Regions from separate parts of the Mesorhizobium sp. XAP4 genome, predicted to be linked through region 3. Evidence: riboswitches for the same ligand, from Rfam matches in the RefSeq annotation. Region 3 holds a riboswitch; each other region holds the start of a gene.
The links. A riboswitch is a leader RNA that binds a small molecule or an ion and turns the genes downstream of it on or off. The one in region 3 is predicted to bind cobalamin.
Positions count from the first base shown of each region.

Region 1: linked by a shared signal. The riboswitch ahead of P3C39_RS04835 (DUF1636 family protein) and the one ahead of bluB (5,6-dimethylbenzimidazole synthase) in region 3 are both predicted to bind cobalamin.
Region 2: linked by a shared signal. The riboswitch ahead of P3C39_RS04995 (CbtB domain-containing protein) and the one ahead of bluB (5,6-dimethylbenzimidazole synthase) in region 3 are both predicted to bind cobalamin.

Region 1 is NZ_JARIXW010000001.1:964,174-968,447, forward strand. Features, by position in the region: gene cobN (cobaltochelatase subunit CobN) at 1-448, opposite strand, end outside; gene cobW (cobalamin biosynthesis protein CobW) at 467-1,504, opposite strand; gene P3C39_RS04835 (DUF1636 family protein) at 1,507-1,935, opposite strand; cobalamin riboswitch at 1,974-2,178, opposite strand; gene P3C39_RS04840 (winged helix-turn-helix domain-containing protein) at 2,209-3,408, opposite strand; gene P3C39_RS04845 (NADH-quinone oxidoreductase subunit A) at 3,741-4,106, shown strand; gene P3C39_RS04850 (NADH-quinone oxidoreductase subunit B) at 4,097-4,274, shown strand, end outside.
Region 2 is NZ_JARIXW010000001.1:996,989-1,001,262, forward strand. Features, by position in the region: gene P3C39_RS04985 (DUF1624 domain-containing protein) at 1-601, opposite strand, end outside; gene P3C39_RS04990 (MFS transporter) at 825-2,024, shown strand; cobalamin riboswitch at 2,090-2,286, shown strand; gene P3C39_RS04995 (CbtB domain-containing protein) at 2,322-2,501, shown strand; gene P3C39_RS05000 (CbtA family protein) at 2,517-3,287, shown strand; gene cobU (bifunctional adenosylcobinamide kinase/adenosylcobinamide-phosphate guanylyltransferase) at 3,280-3,795, shown strand; gene cobO (cob(I)yrinic acid a,c-diamide adenosyltransferase) at 3,797-4,274, shown strand, end outside.
Region 3 is NZ_JARIXW010000003.1:415,133-419,406, forward strand. Features, by position in the region: gene P3C39_RS15440 (hypothetical protein) at 173-1,156, shown strand; partial or broken gene bluB (5,6-dimethylbenzimidazole synthase) at 1,279-2,004, opposite strand; cobalamin riboswitch at 2,007-2,187, opposite strand; gene P3C39_RS15450 (histone deacetylase family protein) at 2,310-3,236, shown strand; gene P3C39_RS15455 (exodeoxyribonuclease VII small subunit) at 3,240-3,491, shown strand; gene P3C39_RS15460 (DUF2277 domain-containing protein) at 3,602-3,868, shown strand; gene P3C39_RS15465 (pirin family protein) at 3,908-4,274, shown strand, end outside.

The DNA of each region.
Region 1 (4,274 bases), on a different contig from region 3:
TCGCCGGGCCGCCCTCGCGGAAATAGTCGAGCAGGCCGTCCAACTCCTCGCGCGGCAGCGTCGAGGCTTCGATCAGGCGCAGATCCTCGTCGCGGCATTCGCCGGGCAGCAGCGCCAGTTTTATGCCGCGTTCGCGGGCGGTCGAGGCAAGCTGGTCGCAGCCGTAGCGCCACCAGTCGTAGCCGCCGAGGATGCGCACGAGGATGATCTTGGCATGGCGGGCGACGCTGTCGACCCAGAGGTCGACGGACATGGGATGGCGCAGGTCGCGCAGTGCGGCCAGCCGCATCGAGGGCAGGCGGTCGGCATCGGTCCTCCACGCCGCCGCCAGTCCGGCGAGGTCGCTGTCGGTGAAGGACAGCGCCACGATATCCGCCGGCGTCTGCCGCAGATCGACCGGCTCGGCGAGGTCGTCGAGCGAGGCGGATGTCGTGGTGAGGATGTGCATCGCGACCCGTGTCCGAAATCAGCCGGCGAGTATACGCTCGATCGCCGGGCGGTTCAGCCCCTTCAGGCCGATGACGACGAGGCGCGAACGGCGGTCATCCTCAGCGGTCCAGGCACGGTCATAGTAATGATTGACGCGCGGTCCGACGGCCTGCAGCAACAGCCGCATCGGCTTGCCGCCGACCTCGACGAAGCCTTTTACGCGCAGCACGTTCTCTTCTTCGGCGACGGTGGCGACGCGCTTTGCCAGCTCGTCCGGATTGGCGATCGAGGCAATGTCGACGATGAACGTGTCGAAGTCGTCATGCTCGTGGTCGAAGGCGCCGTCATGATGGGATTTGCGGTTCTCGATGTCGTCCTCGACGGCGAGACCGAGCCCGAGCAGCACCGAGGGATCGACCTTGCCATGCGACGTCGGCACGATCTTCACCGCGCGGGCGGAGTGTTCGCCAATGATGGCATTGGCGCGGGCGGTGCCGGCGGCGTCCATCAGGTCGCTCTTCGACAGGATGATCAGGTCGGCGCAGGCGATCTGGTCCTCGAACAGTTCTTCCACCGGATCGTCGTGGTCGAGCGTCTCGTCCCCGGCGCGCTGCGCCTGGAGGGCCTCCATGTCGTTGGCGACGCGGCCTTCGGCCAATGCCGGTCCGTCGACCACGGCGATGACGCCATCGACGGTCACCCGGCTTTTCACGCTCGGCCACTGAAAGGCCTGGACCAGCGGCTTGGGCAATGCCAGGCCCGAGGTTTCGATCAGGATATGGTCGACCTTCGGCGTCAGCGACAGGATTTGGTCGAGCGCCGGGACGAAATCATCGGCGACGGTGCAGCAGATACAGCCATTGGCCAGTTCGACGATGTTTTCCTCGGGGCAGGTGTCGATACCGCATCCCTTGAGGATCTCGCCATCGATGCCGATGTCGCCGAATTCGTTGACGATGATGGCGATGCGCTTGCCGCCGGCGTTTTCCAGGAGATGGCGGACCAGCGTCGTCTTGCCGGCGCCGAGGAAGCCAGTGACGACGGTGCAGGGAACGCGGGATACGGAAGTGGTCATGGTCAATCCTTCAGCATGTCGATGGGTGGAATGCGGGCCACGAGGCCGCGCTTGAGGCTATCGGGGCGGCCACGCCACGGGATCAGGCCATCTTTCGAGGTGGCGAAGAGCTTTGCGCCTGTCACGAGGTCGGCGCCGCTGGTCGCGGTCAGGTCGCCGAAGACATAGCTCCAGCAACCGTCGCGCAGGATCGCGGCGCTGAGGCGCCGCTTGCAATTGCCAAGGCATTCGACGCTGCGGATGCGGATATCGTCGCCAGCGGCGGCGCGGCGCGTGTCGTCCGTCAGCAACTCGCCGGCGCGGGGATGAGCGTCGGAGCCGGTCTCATTGCGGCAGGAGCCGCAGACGATGATGGTGACGCCGGCCAAGGCATCATCATGGCCGGACGAAATATCCGCTGTGCCAGCCGAAAAACTGCTGTCGTGGTCCAAAGATCGGGCTCCTTGCCCGGAAACCCGCCGGGCGATCGGATTCTACAGTCGCAGACGGCAGGTCTCCTGGCTCGCGCGTCATCGCCTTGGGTAGCCGCCTTCCCGGGAACTCCCAGTGGCTTTCGGCCTTGGCTCTTCGCTTACAGTTGCGGGGACAGCCGCGGATTTGGGATTTTGCCCCGCACCGCATTCCCTCTTAGCCCTTGCCGTTGCGGGCAAGGGACCATCTGGAACCGGATTTAGGCTTTTGCGGGCGGCGGTGTCAACGCGAGCTTACGACACGGCTATGTCGGCCAGCGCCGGCCCCAAATCCCCGGCAGGCGTCACTTCGATGCGTTCGAGCCCGAGCCAACCTTGCATCTGCTTCAATTCCTCGAACAGCTCCGCAGCAGTTTCAGGCGGCGCACCGGGCTCCGCATAGGCTGCATGGACGCGCAGTATGCTGGCCGGGCGATCTGCCTTGAGGTCGATGCGCGCCACGATCCGGTCGCCGAGCAGGAACGGCAGGACATAATAGCCATACTGCCGCTTGTCGGCCGGTGTGTAGATCTCGATGCGGTAGTGGAAATCGAACAGCCGCTCGGTGCGCGAGCGCTCGAAGACGACCGGATCGAAGGGTGCCAGCAAGGCGCGGGCCTCGACTTTGCGCGGCAGACGGGCGTCCCGGTGAAGATAGGCCGGCTTGTCCCAGCCTTCGACACGCACCGGCAGCAACTCGCCCGTTTCAACCAGTTCCTCCAACCGGCCTTTCATATCGGCCGGCGACAGGCGGAAATAGTCGCGCAAATCGCTTGAAGTCGCCACGCCGTGGGCGCGGGCGGAAATGCGCAGCAATTCGCGGTGCGCGTCCTCAGGCGTCGGCACCGGCAGATCGAGGATCGCCTGCGGCAGCACGCGCTCGGGCAGGTCATAGAAGCGCTCGAAACCGCGGCGGTGCGCCGTGGTGATGCGGCCGGCCCAGAACAGCCATTCGAAGGCGTGTTTGGCATGGCTCCAGCCCCACCAGCCGCCCGAACCTTTCTGGCCCTCCAGCGCGGAAGCGGCGATCGGGCCGCGCTCGGCGACCTCGCGGTAGATCTCTTCGATGTAGGCGGCGTGTTCGCGGCCCCATTTGGCGAGACCCAGATACATTTCCTCGCCCCGCTCGGCGCGCTGCATGCGCCAGCGCATCAGCGGGTATGTCTCGACCGGCAGGAAGGAGGCCTCGTGCGCCCAATATTCGAAAACCATGCGCTTGCGCGTCACGGCCGCGTTGTCGAGCAGAGCGAGCGGGTAGGGGCCAAGGCGCGAATAGAGCGGCATATAATGAGCGCGCACCACCGCGCTGACGGAATCGATCTGCAACAGGCCGGTGCGGGAGAGCGTGCGGGCAAAATGCCGGCGGTCGGGCGTGCCGGTCGGGCGAGGATCGAGGAACCCTTGGGCGGCAAGGGCGATGCGCCGGGCCATCGGGAGCGAGATCTTTTCCTTCATGCAGGTATCACTTTGAAGTGTTTTGACCGAGGGTCGAATGGCTGATTCCAACCCAATGCTAGCAGGGTTTTGGCAGCATTCATGTCAGGAGAGAAAAGTGGAGTAAAAAGCGAAGGAAATCAAACAGGAGCGGATCGGACCAGTTTGCCGCGATATGCCGTCCAGGTCGATGTTTTGAACAAGGTTTGACTTGCTTCGCTGGAAGTGCTGCGCTAACCCTCGCCGCGTTGCAGCATAGGCCCTTAAAACGGTTCAGCGGTTAAACTGTCACGCTTCCGCATTAGGGTCCGGTGCTGTAATCAACGTGGATTGGCGCCAACGGAAAGCCGAGCATGAACGCACTCTTGAGCTCATACCTGCCCATCGTCCTGTTCATAGGCGTGGCGCTGGTTGTCGGCCTGGCGCTGCTGGCCGCGCCCTTCCTGGTGGCCTACCGCAATCCCGATCCCGAAAAGCTTTCCGCCTACGAGTGCGGTTTCAACTCGTTCGACGACGCCCGCATGAAGTTCGACATCCGTTTCTACCTGGTGTCGATCCTGTTCATCATCTTCGACCTGGAAGTAGCCTTCCTGTTTCCGTGGGCGGTGTCGTTTTCGAAGATCGGAATGCTCGGTTTCTGGTCGATGATGGTTTTTTTGGCGGTGCTGACCATCGGCTTTGCCTATGAATGGAAAAAAGGAGCGCTGGAATGGGATTGAACGACAGTTCAGGCACCCTCGTCGCGCCGAAGCCCAAGGGCATCATCGATCCCAACACCGGCAGGCCGGTGGGGGAGGACGATCCCTTCTTCCTCGAGATCAACAACGAGTTGGCCGACAAGGGCTTTCTGGTCACTTCGACCGAGGCGCTCATCACCTGGGCGCGCA
Region 2 (4,274 bases), on a different contig from region 3:
CGGCGAGTTTCGTCACCGCGATGCCCGCAAGCACGGCGCCGAACCACGGAAACAGCGGAACGTAGTCGTTGGAGCGCGGATTGATCGCCGACAGGCCGACCCACCACAGCCATGGGTGATCGAAGGCCTCGAAGCGCAGATAGACGGGGGCGGCGATAACGAGCGCGGCGACGACAAGCGTCAGCAGCGCCGGCAGGCGCAGGAAGGCGAGACCGAGCAGGCTGGCCAGCGCGATCTCGTGCAAGATGCCGAAGAAGATGAAGCCGTCCGGAGTGGCGATGCGGGTAACGACCGAAATCGCGATCGCGGCTCCGGCGACCATGGCGAACCGCTTCCAGAAGCCGTTCCAGCGGATTTGTCGGCCGTGGGCGAGATACAGGCTGACGCCGACCAGGAACAGGAAGGTCGAGGCGATGCAGCGCGCGTAAATCTTCCACCAGCCGAAGGCGGTCAGGCCGGGATCGGTGTAGCCGAAGAACTCCAGATCCCAGGTGAAATGGTAGCTTGCCATGGCGATCAGCGCGATGCCGCGCACGATGTCGATGGCGACGATGCGCTTTGGTCGATCCTGAACGGGTGCGGTCGGCGTTTGGATGCTCATGGTCTCGCATTCTGATTCAGCCCCGCTGGAGGACTATCACGGTTGCCCAGGACAAAAGAAGACCGGCAACCCTGCCGATAACGCCGGATCAGCCGCGGCATTGTGCCAGTGCCGGAAAGCCTTTGGCCGGCTTCGCTTTTGCCGGATGCACGTCGGTTTCCTCTTATTGGCGCTGAGGTCGCCACGGCAGATTTGACCCGGTGAATCTGCTTCGGGGAAAGCAATGTCCACCCATGTGCGCCATCCGATCTGGCTACCGGCCCTCAAGGCCGCGGACGCGCGCACCTTCGCTTCGCTCTATGCGGTCGAATCCTTCGCCCGCGCCACGGTGTCGAGCGTCATCCCGATCCAGGCTTACGAGATCCTGCACAACGAGCAGATCGTCTCGATCCTCTACACCGTCGTGGCGATGCTCGGCCTGTCGGTGACATTGTTCATGCCGATGCTGATCCGCCGTTTCGCCCGGCGCTGGGTCTACACGGCGGGCGCCTGCCTGCTGGCCATCGGCTCGCTGTTCTTCGCCACCGACACGCTTGCCGGGCAACTGGCCGGCATGCTGTGCCGGGTGATGGGCGCCAGCGCGCTGTCGATCACGCTCAACCTCTACATCATGGACCACATCCGCAAGACCGACTTCATGCAGGCCGAATCGCTGCGCATGGCGTGGTCGATGCTGGCCTGGACCGGTGGGCCGACGCTCGGCATCTTCCTCTACACGCGCTTCGGCGTCTATGCCGCGCATGGCGCGGTGGCCGTGTTCGCGTTAGCGCTGCTGGCATTGTTCTGGACCTACCGGCTCGGCGACAACCCGTCGATCCGTCCCGGCAAGACGCGACCAGCCAATCCGCTCGCCAATATCGGCCGCTTCATCGCCCAGCCCAGGCTCAGGCTGGCCTGGCTGATCGCGTTTGGGCGCTCCTGTTTCTGGACGACGTTCTTCGTCTATGGGCCGCTGTTCATGGTCATTACGGGTGAGGGCAAGCTGGCCGGCGGCCTGCTGGTTTCGGCCGGCAACGCGCTTTTGTTCATGGCGATTTTCTGGGGCAAGGCGGGAAAGCGCTTTGGCGGCCGCAGGACCATGACATTTGCCTATTTCGCCATGTCGGTCGCGCTTCTGGCGGCGGGCTTCGTCGGCGAAACCGTGCCGCTGCTCACCGGCGCCTTCCTGCTCTGCGGCGCCTTCTTCACCATTGCACTCGACGCGCTCGGCTCGACCGCCTTCATGCGCTCGGTGCGCTCCTATGAAAGATCGCAGATGGCGGCGGTCTATCGCACCTATCTCGACTTTTCCGAGCTGACGCCGCCGCTGGTCTATTCGGTGGTGCTGGCCTTCTTCGGCCTGGGCTCGGTGTTCGTCACGCTTGGCCTGCTGGCGGCGGTCTGCGGCTTCGTGACGTGGCGCTATCTGCCGAAATCGCTTTGACCTTCATGGCGCATTCGCAACGGTCGCCGGCGGAATTTGGTTTGCCGGACGCGAGGATTCTGCCTATAGTCGCCGGTGTCGCCGGTTCCATTTTGGAGCCAAGAGGGAATGCGGTAAGGGCGGATTTCGCCCAATGCCGTGGCTGCCCCCGCAACTGTGTGCGGTAGTCCTCTCCATATGCCACTGAAGATTTTTCTTCGGGAAGGTGGGGAAGGACGCTGATCCGTGAGCCAGGAGACCTGCCGGCGACAGGAAACTGACTTCGATGCCCTCGGGTGGAGGGCGAAAGGACAAGACATGACTACCGCTTCCGTCTCCCTCGGCGCTTCCGTCTCCTCGCAGTCGCGCTTCATGCAGCTCGCGCTTGCCGCGCTGCTCGGCATTTTCGTGATGGGCTTTGTCGGCTTCTCGCATATCGATGCGGTCCACAATGCGGCTCACGATTATCGCCATTCGATGGCATTTCCCTGCCACTGACGAGGGGCTGACATCATGAACCTGTTTCGCAACGTCGTGTTCATCGCGGCGATCGCCGGGCTCGTGGCCGGCGTCGTTCTTGCCTGCATGCAGGCCTATGCGACCGTGCCGCTGATCCTGAAGGCGGAAGTTTACGAACAGGCGGGCGGCGGGCATCACCATGACCATGCCGCTCCGGCAGCAACGGATAGCAATGCCATGAGCACAGCCGCTCCGGCCCCTGCCGAAGCGACTGCCGCGGCGGAAGACGAGGGCTGGGCGCCGGCAGACGGTTTCGAGCGTTTCGCCTTCAGCGTGCTTGCCAACATCGTCACCGGCATCGGCTTCGGGTTGATCCTGGTCGCGGTTTCCGAATTCGCCGGCGGCATCGGTGGTTGGCGCCAGGGCGTGTTCTGGGGCCTGGCCGGCTTTGCCGTGTTCACGCTGGCACCGGGCCTCGGCCTGCCGCCGGAACTGCCGGCCATGCCGGCCGCCGATCTCACCCAGCGCCAGATCTGGTGGTGGGCAACGGTGGCGGCAACCGCTGCCGGTCTCGGCCTGATCGCGTTCCGCAAGTCGCTGCCGCTGGCGATCCTTGCCGTCCTTTTGATCGTCGCACCGCATGTTGTCGGGGCACCGCAGCCCGACAGTTACGAGACGGCGATTCCGGAAGGGCTGCATCACCAGTTCGTGGTGGCGGTGACCGTGACCAATCTGGTGTTCTGGCTGGTGCTCGGAGCGGTCGTCGGTGTGGTGCGCGGTCGCTTCACCGGCACCGCGACCAGCCTGCGCGACAGCTTTGCCTGATCGCAAGACACTGACCTTTCTCATCGGCGGTGCGCGCTCCGGCAAGAGCGCGCACGCCGAAATTTTGGCGACCGCCTTGCCGCCGCCCTGGACCTATATCGCCACGGCGCAAGCCTATGATGACGAGATGCGTGAGCGCATCGCGTTGCACCGGTCGCGGCGCGGCGAAGGCTGGACGACCATCGACGCACCGCTCGATCTCGCCGGCGCGCTTGCCGCCTTGCCGGACGATCGGCCGGTGCTTGTCGACTGCCTGACGCTGTGGCTGACCAACCATATGCTGGCCGAACACGATCTGGACCTTGAATGCCGGCGATTGGCGGAGGTGCTGTCGCGGCCGCGCGGACCCTGGTTCTTGGTGTCCAATGAAGTCGGCCAAGGCATCGTGCCGGACAATGCACTGGCGCGCCGCTTTCGCGATGCCGCCGGCCGGCTCAACCAGAAGGTCGCGGCGATTGCCGATACGGTGCTGCTGATGGTGGCGGGGCTGCCGCTCAAGGTGAAATGATATGACCGATATCGACAATAAGGACGAAGAGCGCCACCGCGCCAAGATGGCCAAGCGCAAGGCGGTGCAGGATGCCGAGGTGGCGAGCAAGACGGTCGAGAAGGGATTGCTCATCGTCAACACCGGCCCGGGCAAAGGCAAGACCACGGCCGCCTTCGGGCTGGCGCTGCGGATGCTCGGCTACGGCAAGCGCGTCGGTGTCGTCCAGTTCATCAAGGGCAAGTGGCACACCGGCGAGAAGGACGCCTTCGCCGCCTTCGGCGACCGTGTCGTGTGGCACGCGATGGGCGAGGGGTTCACCTGGGAAACCCAGGATCTGAAGCGCGACATCGCTGCCGCCGAAGCCGCCTGGGCCAAGGTGCTCGAACTGATGGCCGATCCGTCGATCAGCCTGCTGGTGCTCGACGAATTGAACATTGCGCTGCGCTACGACTATCTCGATCTCGACAGAGTGGTTGGCGCGCTAAAAGCGCGGCGCG
Region 3 (4,274 bases):
GCCGCACAGGCGGGTTTTTCGTGATGCTCCGTCAGACAACGCGCCGGCGAGAGGCTGCGAAAGAAAACCGTTGCCCAGAATTCGTCGCCCCGTGGTGCCAGGGCCGGCAATTGACAATCGCCGGGTTGAGTTCATCCTCTTCCACCATCTCTGAGGCGGAGATTCGGGGCACATGTGGGATTTCGAGATCGGCCGGTCGGTGTCCATCATGATGCGGACCTGGCCGTTCATCGTCTTTCGTATGATCGTCTATTTCGGCATCACGCTGGCCTACATCATGGCGAGCGGCACCGGAGCCTCGGTCGGCTATGGCGTCGGCCATATCTCCACCGATCCCGACGGGCCCATGTCCTTTGCCCTGTGGGGCGGCGTGGTCGGGTTTGGCATCGTCTCGATCGCGGTCTACTGGATCCGCGAATACATCCTCTATATCGTCAAGGCCGGCCACATCGCCGTCATGGTTCATCTGATCGACGGCCGCGACATTCCCGGCGGTCAGGACCAGATCGCCTACGCCAGGGATATCGTGACCCAGCGTTTTGCCGAGGCCAACATCCTTTTCGTCGTCGACCAACTCGTCAAGGGTGCCATCCGCGCCATCACCGGCCTGCTCGGCGGCATCGCCGCCTTCCTGCCTATACCGGGCCTGAGCGGCCTGGTCTCCTTCATCAACACGGTGATCCGCCTGTCGCTGACCTATGTCGACGAGATCATCCTCGGCTACAACATCCGCATCAATTCAGCCTCACCCTTCGAGACGGCGCGCCAAGGCGTCGTGCTCTATGCCCAGAACGGCAAGGTCATGGTCAAGAACGCCGTCTGGCTGGCGGTCATCATGTGGGGCGTTTCGTTCGTCATCTTTCTGATGATGCTGGCGCCTGCTGGTGCGATTCTGTTCCTGATGCCTGGCCAGCTCGCCGGCTGGGCTTTCGTGCTCGCCATCGTCTTCGCCTGGGCGTTCAAGGCGGCCTTCATCGAGCCTTTCGCCATCGCTTGCCTGATGCAGGTCTATTTCAAGACCATCGCGGGCCAGGTGCCGGATCCGGCCTGGGACGCCCGGCTGGCCGAGGCGTCGTCGAAGTTCAGGGAGCTCAAGGACAAGGCGCTCGCCTCCTTCGGCGGTTCGCGCTGGGGTACGGCCGGCGCCACACCCTGATCGGCCGGGCAGATGGTGTCTGGTGAGGCAGAAACGGTGTTGAGGCGCGCCACGGTGGACTTGAGCTGTGTCTCGCCTTGCCCGGAAAACGTCTCGCTCATGATCAGTTCCGGCAGCGGCAGCCGCCGTCCCCAACCATGCGTTTCAAGGTCCGGTTTGGAAGCGAACTCGGAAACACGGCCGACGCAGAGATAGGCGATTGGCGTTACGTGATCCGGAATGGCCAACAGCCGCTTCAGCGCCTCAGCCTCGATGATGCTCACCCAGCCGACGCCAACGCCCTCGGCACGCGCGGCCAGCCAGAAATTCTGCACCGCGCAGACGGTGCTGTAGAGATCCATCTCCGGATTGTGCCAGCGTCCCAGCGGCGAACCTTTCGAGCGCTGCCGGTCGCAAGTGATGCAGATGTTGAGCGCGCTTTCGCAGATGCCTTCCAGCTTGAGCTTGCGGTACAGCGCCTGTTTTTCCGCCTCGATCGCCGGCAGTTCCTGCTCGCGCGCGGCCAGGAACAGGTCGCGCACCCTTTCGCGTCGCTCGATGTCACGAATGACAATGAAATTCCATGGCTGCATGAAGCCGACCGATGGCGCATGATGAGCGGCAAGCAGCAGCCGCGCCAGCACGTCGTCATCGATCGCGGTGGGCAGGAAATGGCTGCGCACGTCGCGCCGCGTGAACATGGCGCGATAGACCGCATCGCGCGCATTCTGGTCGAATCCATCGTCAATGGCAGCGGTCATATGTTCCGGCATCGCTTGTCCCCTTGCGATTGCAGATTCAAAACGGTCAGAGCGTACTTTGTGCGTCCAAATGGACGCACGTCGCTCTGATGCCATCCGCCCGACCATGCGGATGACGATGCCTGCCAGGCCGGTCTTCTGGCTTGGGATCAACCCGCGTCCGGTGCCTTCCCGTCATCGACAGTGGCATTTACCGGCGCGGTCCCCCTCACAGCGTTGGGCACGCCACGGAATTCAACCGTGTTCCCGATTCTCCCGCTTGCGGCGGGCACCAGGCAGTACCCAGGGACCTTACGCCGAAGCGCCGGCGAGGCCAATGCCCGCGGCGACGCGAATGGACGCAGGCGCGATTTTCCCCAGTCATCGGCCGCCCGTGCATGGCCTTTGTCGATCCGGGTCACTAGATTAGGACGATGACCACCCGTCTCTACACGCATCCGATCTTCCTCGAGCATCTCACGCCGCCCGGACATCCCGAGCGGCCCGACCGCTTGCGCGCCATCGAGCGCGTGCTCGATGAGGAAGCCTTTGCCGGGCTCGATCGTATCCAGGCGCCGGAAGGCGACGAGGCCACCATCCTCTACGCGCATCCCGCCGATTTCGTCGCCCGCGTGCGCGCCGCCATTCCCGACGAAGGCATTGCCCGCATCGATGCCGACACCACTGCCAGTCCGAAGAGCTGGCAAGCGGCGATCACCGCGATCGGCGCCGCCAACGCCGCCGTCGATGATGTCTTTTCGGGCCGCGCCGACAACGTCTTCGTCGCCGCCCGGCCGCCCGGCCATCATGCCGAAAAGACCACGGCCATGGGCTTCTGCCTGTTCAACACGGCGGCGATCGCGGCGCGTTATGCGCAGAAGAAACACGGTGTCGAGCGCGTTGCCATCGTCGACTGGGACGTGCATCACGGCAATGGCACGCAGGATATTTTCTGGGACGATCCCTCGGTGCTCTATTGCTCGACACACCAGATGCCGCTTTATCCCGGCACCGGAGCGAAGACCGAAACGGGCGCCGGCAACATCGTCAACGCACCGCTGGCGCCGCAGACCGGCAGCGAAGTATTTCGCGATGCCTTCCTGTCGCGCGTCCTGCCCGCGCTCGACAATTTCGCGCCCGACCTGATCATCATTTCGGCTGGGTTCGACGCGCACCACCGCGATCCGCTGGCCGAGATCAATCTGACCGAGGATGATTTCGACTGGGCGACCGGCCAGTTGATGCAGCGCGCGGCACGCCACAGCGGCAACCGGCTCGTAAGCCTGCTCGAGGGCGGCTACGATCTGCAGGGATTGGCATTTTCGGTCGCCGCCCATGTCGGGCGACTGATGAAAGGATGAATGATGGCTGGTGAGACCAACGAAGACGTCAAGGCGATGAGCTTCGAGCAGGCACTCGATGCGCTGGAGAAGATCGTCGATGATCTGGAGCGTGGCGACGTGCCGCTCGACCAGTCGATCAGGATCTATGAACGTGGCGAGGCGCTGAAGGCGCATTGCGACCGGCTGCTGAAGGCCGCCGAGGACAAGGTCGAGAAGATCAGGCTGTCGCGCGACGGCAAGCCGGTTGGAACGGAGCCGCTCGACGCAGATTGAGGCCGGTCCGAACGATGGCCTCGCCTCACCGGTTTTTGGACATGATCATGATCGAGGCTATAACTCGTTGCGATTGAAACAGCTCAAGGACAAGAGGAGATACGGAAGCGATGTGCAGAAACATCAAGACCCTGTTCAATTTTGATCCGCCGGCAACCAATGACGAGGTGCGCGACGCGGCCCTTCAGTTCGTCCGCAAGCTGAGCGGAACGACGCGACCCTCGAAGCAGAACCAGCACGCCTTCGATCATGCCGTCGACGCCATCGCGGCCTCGGCGCGCGAACTGCTCGATTCCCTGGAAACCCATCAGCATCCGCGCAATCGCGAAGAGGTGGCGGCCAAGCTGCGGGCAAAGGCGGCCATCCGCTTTGCCTGATGCGGCCAGGCGGCCTTCGACCACCGACAAGGAGAGTCCATGAGCTTCTTCCCCGGGAAAGACCCTGAGGTGGGCGATGCGTTCGCCAGCGATCAGATCGAATTGATGGTCGTTCCGAACGCCAAGGACATCGGTGGTTTTCAGGTGCGCCGTGCCCTGCCAACGGCAAAAAGGCGGTTGGTCGGTCCGTTCATCTTCTTCGACCGCATGGGTCCCGCGATCCTGCGGGCCGGCCAGGCGCTGGACGTCCGTCCGCATCCGCATATCGGACTGTCGACGGTCACCTATCTGTTCGACGGCAAGATCCGGCACCGCGACTCCCTCGGCACCGAAATGGTCATTCAGCCCGGCGACGTGAATTTGATGACCGCCGGCCGCGGCATCGTCCATTCGGAGCGTACGCCGG